Regions from separate parts of the Isachenkonia alkalipeptolytica genome, predicted to be linked through region 2. Evidence: riboswitches for the same ligand, from Rfam matches in the RefSeq annotation. Region 2 holds a riboswitch; the other holds the start of a gene.
What was found. Region 2 has a riboswitch for S-adenosylmethionine ahead of ISALK_RS13165 (methionine ABC transporter ATP-binding protein). Riboswitches for the same ligand answer to the same signal wherever they lie in the genome.
Positions count from the first base shown of each region.

Region 1: another riboswitch for S-adenosylmethionine. It lies ahead of metK (methionine adenosyltransferase); the one in region 2 lies ahead of ISALK_RS13165 (methionine ABC transporter ATP-binding protein).

Region 1 covers NZ_SUMG01000007.1:68,279-71,418, reverse strand. Annotated here, with positions in the region: gene ISALK_RS07390 (AEC family transporter) at 1-936, shown strand, start outside; gene ISALK_RS07385 (aspartyl-phosphate phosphatase Spo0E family protein) at 1,140-1,343, opposite strand; SAM riboswitch class I at 1,606-1,702, shown strand; gene metK (methionine adenosyltransferase) at 1,957-3,140, shown strand, end outside.
Region 2 covers NZ_SUMG01000024.1:20,563-23,702, reverse strand. Annotated here, with positions in the region: gene ISALK_RS13170 (FAD-dependent oxidoreductase) at 1-1,137, opposite strand, end outside; SAM riboswitch class I at 1,417-1,520, shown strand; SAM riboswitch class I at 1,599-1,702, shown strand; gene ISALK_RS13165 (methionine ABC transporter ATP-binding protein) at 1,801-2,574, shown strand; gene ISALK_RS13160 (methionine ABC transporter permease) at 2,575-3,140, shown strand, end outside.

The DNA.
Region 1 (3,140 bases), on a different contig from region 2:
GCCGTGGGCTGGGGAGCATCCCGTCTAAAGCTTTTGGATCAACACTTTGTAAAAACCTTAAGCGTTTTTGTGATTAAAGTGACCTTGCCCGCCATGATCATTAAATCCATGCAATTTGACTTTTCCGTGGAAGTTTTGTGGGACAGCGCCTACATGTTTCTGGTGGGCATCGGTATGTATGCCCTGATGATAGCCCTTTCCTATGGGATTGTGAAATTCAGTGGCTTTACCGGGGCGAGGGCCAATGCCCTGCAATTTTTGATCATTTTTGGGAATGTGGGTTATATGGGCTATCCGGTGATGGCCTCCATATTCGGAGACGAAGGGGTGTTTTATACCGCCCTTTTCAATATTCCCTTTAACTTTTTAATGATGAGCCTGGGGGTTTATCTGATGACGCGAAAGAATTCCGGGGATTCCGAGGACGGAAAGGGACCCCTTGACGCCTCCCCTGGGGAAGAGAAATCTTTTAAAGGAAAACTCCGGCGGCTGAAAGTCCTGATCAACCCCGGTATTGTGGCGACCTTCACCGGTTTTACCCTGTTCCTCCTGTCCATAGAAATTCCCGGACCCCTATTTCGATCCATGGACATCCTGGGAGAGGCAACCACGCCCCTGGCCATGATAATCATCGGAGCCAATCTTTCCCGGGTGGCCCTGGGCAGTGTATTCCGGGAAAAAGCCCTGTACGGATTGGTCTTTCTGCGGCTGATTTTGATCCCTGCATTTTTATTCGGTCTCTTAACCCTGCTGGGGGTGGAAGGTTTTTTATTAAAGGTGCCGGTGCTGATATTCTCCATGCCCGCAGCGGCCAATGCCGTGGTTTTTGCGGTAATGTATGAAGGGGATGCGGACTTTGCGGCAAAGGGGGTTTTCTTTACCACTCTATGTTCCGGGGTGACCCTTCCGATCATCGCCTATATGTTACTGGGTTGAGGTCCTGTATCCTGCGGGATGGAGAGTCTATATGCTACTGGGTTGAAGGCCTGTATGCTGCTAGGCTGAGAGTCTATATCCTACTGGGCTGAGGTCCTGTATCCTGCTAGGTTGAGGGCGTGTATGTTGCTGGGTGCAGGATGAAAAGAAGGGCATAAAAAAACGCCCGGGACCGCCGAGCGTTAGGTTGACAAATAAAAGCACTAATTTAAGTGTTGGGTTCTTTTTTGATACTCTACAATCAATTCATCGATTCTGCAGCTAAGGAAATAAACCTCTTCCTTTGTTCCGTTTTCGGTTAAGTATTGATGCAGGGCAACTTTTAATCGTCGGATTTCCAGCTTCAAATCCTTGGTGGATAATTCTGCGATGCCGGTTTTCGTTGGAATTGCTAAATGCTTTAACAAAGGAAGCGCCTCCTTTTGGTGCTGCGTCTTGTAAGGATAGAAATCATCCTGATAAATATACCTATCCATTTAATAACAATATTTCTTGTATTAAGTATACACAAGGGAGACTTTCCGGTCAAGGTTCCTGTTCATTCAATATTTGACAATTTTCGACAAAACTTCAGGGGCGGGATGAGAACAATTCTTAGAAAAAATGCAAAATCAGTTGGAAACCACGGAATGTTTATGGTATAATAGTAAAACAGTTTCATAAAAGATTACCTTATCCAGAGCGGTGGAGGGACAGGCCCTTTGAAACCCGGCAACCATAGAAGTATGGTGCTAATTCCTGCAGAATGATTTCTGGGAGATAAGGAGAGTGGACCCTCTTCTTAGAAGAGGCTTTTTTCATGTTTGGAAACTTTTCTCAGGGAATTTTGGTAATATTTCCTTGGGGAATAAGACAAAAGTAGTATAAATTGTCGAAAAAAAGTTAAAAAAATATGAGAAAAGAACTATAATCCCCTGGAAGGTATCTGAAGCATCCATATAAAAATTCAAAAGGCTGTGTTTCGGTATAAAGGGTAGTAATGATTGCGCTTAAGAAGCACGGCATAGGAGGAGGAAGACTATGTATAAACGATTATTTACATCGGAGTCTGTTACGGAGGGGCATCCCGATAAAATTTGTGACCAAATTTCCGATGCGGTACTGGACGCCATATTAAAGCAAGACCCCGAGGCCCGGGTGGCCTGCGAGGTTGCGGTGACTACGGGATTGGTGCTTTTAATGGGGGAGATCACCACCACCTGCTATGTGGATATCCCGAAAATCGCTCGAAAAACCATCGAACGGATCGGCTACACCCGGGCGAAGTACGGATTTGATGCGGAAACCTGCGCCGTATTGACCTCCATTGACGAACAATCCCCGGATATTGCCATGGGGGTTAACGAGGCTTTTGAGCACCGGGAAAACCTGACCAAGGAAGATTTATATGAATCCATGGGGGCGGGAGACCAGGGAATCATGTTCGGATACGCATCCAATGAAACGGAAGAGTTGATGCCCCTGCCGATTTCCCTATCCCATAAGCTGGCCAAACGCTTAGCCGAGGTTCGTAAAACCGGAAAGCTAAATTACCTCCGTCCCGACGGAAAGACCCAGGTGACGGTGGAATATGAAGACGATCAGCCCAAAAGAATTCATACCGTGGTGGTTTCCACCCAGCATCACGAAGACGTGCCCCTAAAGCAGATTCGCGAGGACCTGATTCGGGATGTTGTACGAAAAGTGGTGCCGGTGGAACTCTTAGATGACAACACCAAGTTTTTAATCAATCCCACGGGGCGATTTGTTATCGGCGGACCTCTAGGAGATGCCGGCCTTACAGGACGGAAGATCATCGTAGACACCTACGGCGGCTTTTCCCGCCACGGCGGCGGTGCCTTCTCCGGGAAGGACGCCACCAAAGTGGACCGTTCCGGAAGCTACGCCGCCCGCTACGTGGCGAAAAACATCGTCGCCGCCGGCCTTGCGGATAAATGCGAAATCGAAATTGCCTACGCCATTGGTGTAGCCAACCCGGTATCCATTATGGTAGAGACCTTCGGCACCGGCAAGATTGCGGAATCCCGAATCGAAGAACTGATCGCCGAGCACTTTGATCTTCGTCCCCGGGCCATCATCGAAAACCTGGACCTGAAAAAACCAATCTATGAGCAAACCGCAGCCTACGGGCACTTCGGAAGGGACGATTTGGACCTTCCCTGGGAACGTACGGACAAAGCGGAAATACTGAAAAAGGCTTTAGA
Region 2 (3,140 bases):
ATTCTCCTCTGGTACACCAATAGCTTCTGCTAATTCTTCAAAACTCTCGGCGCTTACCGCGTATCCTTCTTCAACGCCTTCATCTAGGATCTCTTCCGGTACTTCGCCGCTGAAAATTGAGTAGAATTCTTCACTTTCGTTTTCTACCATGGCTTCATACATCAAAGCGTAGTAATCAGCTTCGTTCATAAATCGTTGTCCACTCTCATCAACATATAGATTCGGAGCAAACACCAATCCGCCGAGTTCCCCTCTGTAGGAAACACTCGGGTCAACTCCTCGGAATCCAATAACGCCATTTGGTGCTACGATATCAGCTCCTGCTTCTTCTGCCATTCGTAGTCCGTCGCCGACATTACCGGAGGCAGCATAAGAAAATTGACCACTGGCTACCGGAGCATACTCTTCTATCATTTCTTCATTTTGATCAAATCCACCGGTGGCTAAAATTACGGCTTCAGCATTAAATGTGAAAGTTTGTCCATTACCGTTTTCACCTACCGCACCGATTACGGTGCCATCATCTTCTAAAATAAGCTCCGTTACGGTGGTATTAAGAATAATCTCCACACCTAAATCTTCCGCAACTTCCTCTAAGGGTCGTGTTATACCAAATCCCCCATCTTCCGCATGGTGGCCTCGTTGTGCAGGACTGATTCCTTCGGCAGTTAGATCTTCTTGAAAGACCACACCTCGTTCTTCTAACCATGCAATCGTTTCACCGGAATTTCGGGCAATGTAGTTAATCATTTCTTCATCCGCATTGCCTTCTGACATCTCCATCCAGTAATCCGCAAAATCCTCCCATGGTTCTTCAATTCCGGCCCGTTCCTGTACCGGACTTTCTGAAGCATGCAAAATACCTCCGGATAAACTTGTGCTACCGCCTAGCATTCCTAATTTCTCTACTAAAACAACAGAGGCTCCCTCTTCAGAGGCTTCTATAGCTGCGGCCAAACCGGCACCGCCACCCCCTACTACCAGTACATCCGTATCCATGACGTTTTCTTCTTCCTGGGGAGCTTCTGCTTCCCCGTTTTCATCAACCCCATTATCCTCGGGCGCCTCACAGGCGACAAGTATACTAAGGGTTAATAAAATTGAAATAAAGATCAACATTCTGTTTGTTTTTACCAAGGTCCTTTCCTCCTTTGATTGATGAACAAGATTGAAGACTTACGGACATTAAACTAAGAGAAAGATGAATGGAAAGCCCCCCTTTATATAAAATATTCTGATTATTTAAGTTTTAACATTGATTACGGCGTTTTTCAAGAGTATGTTGTTCGATGGGTATAGTAAAGGGTTCTTTAGGAGGGGGTGGACCGGATGCACGGTAGAAAAAGAGCATGTTAAGATTATGGTTGACAAAGCACTGAATAGTGGTTATACTCGTATATAAGATTTTAATAGAAGACCTTATCCAGAGTGGTGGAGGGACTGGCCCTATGAAACCCGGCAACCAGGAAGAAATTCCGAGGTGCTAAATCCAGCAGTGCATGGTCACTGGAAGATGAGGAGAAATGAAGGCGATTTCTACCCATCTTTGAATGGGTATTTTTTTATGCCAAATGGACGGCCTAAAACTTAATAATCCACACTTATCCAGAGCGGCGGAGGGACTGGCCCGATGAAGCCCGGCAACCAAGAAGAAATTCTAAGGTGCTAATTCCAGCAGTGCATCGTCACTGAAAGATGAGACCGGTATGTTTTTCACCCCTTATTCTTTTTGTGAATAAGGGGTTTTCTTTTTCAAAAAGAGTTAAAAAATAGAAAAAACAAACTGAAGGAGGAGACAAAATGATACATTTCCAAAAAATTTCGAAAACCTATCCCTCAAAGAACGGCGGGGTAAAAGCACTGAAGAACGTTGATTTAATTGTAAATGCCCGGGAGATTTTCGGGGTGATCGGACTGAGCGGTGCGGGAAAATCCACCTTGCTGCGCTTGGTCAACGGACTGGAAACCTTTGATGAAGGAAACTTAACGGTGGACGGCGTGAATTTACAGACCTGTGACAAAAAGGATCTTCGAGCCTTACGACAAAATACGGGAATGATTTTTCAACATTACCATCTTCTGCAACACCGAAAAGTTGGGGGGAATATTGCTTTTCCCCTGGAACTGTCCGGGGAGTCCCGATCGAAAATTGAGAAAAAAGTCGATGAACTACTGGAAATTGTAGACTTAAAGGAGAAAAAGCACCACTACCCCGCAGTACTAAGCGGCGGTCAACGGCAGCGGGTGGCCATCGCCCGGGCCCTGGCCACCAATCCGAAAATTTTATTATGCGATGAGGCCACCTCCAGTTTGGATCCCATTACCGGGAAGGCGATTCTAAGCTTACTGGAAAAAATCAATCGGGAGTTGGGCATTACGATTCTAATGATCAGCCATCAGTTATCCGCGGTGTCCAGAATATGTCACCGGGTGGGGGTCTTGCAAAATGGGGAAATGATTGAACAAGGATCAAAGGAGCAGGTCCTGGGTTATCCGAAAAAGACTTATACCAGGGCGTTGATCGAGTCCTCGGAGATTCATGGAAAAGCGCATTTGAAAAGGGAGGTGGTGTAAATGGAAAGAATGATTCAGTTGTTGATCCCGGCATTGCTGGAGACTTTGTATATGAGTACCTCGGCCACGTTTTTCGGAGTGATATTCGGTACCGTGCTGGGGGTGATGCTGAAGATCACGGAAAAAGGCTTTATCGCATCGAATCCGGCTGTTCATCGGGTGCTGTCCTATGTAGTTAACATCGGGAGATCCTTTCCCTTTGTGATATTAATGATTGCCATTATGCCCTTGACCCGGGCTATGGTGGGCAGTTCCATCGGAACCGGTGCCGCTGTAGTGCCCTTGAGCTTGGCCACGATTCCCTTTTTTGCCAGGGTGGTGGAAAGCGCCCTGGGAGAAATCGACTTCGGGCTGATAGAAGCCGCCCAGTCCATGGGGGCCACCAATGGTGAAATCATTCGAAAAGTCCTGCTACCTGAAAGCATCTCCCCGTTGGTACTGGGGATTACCATTACCTTTGTGAATGTGGTGGGTTACTCGGCCATGGCCGGGGTTGTGGGAGGAGGTGGTTTGGGTGATCTGGCCATTCGCTATGGCTACCATCGCTTCGATCAGGAAGTGATGTT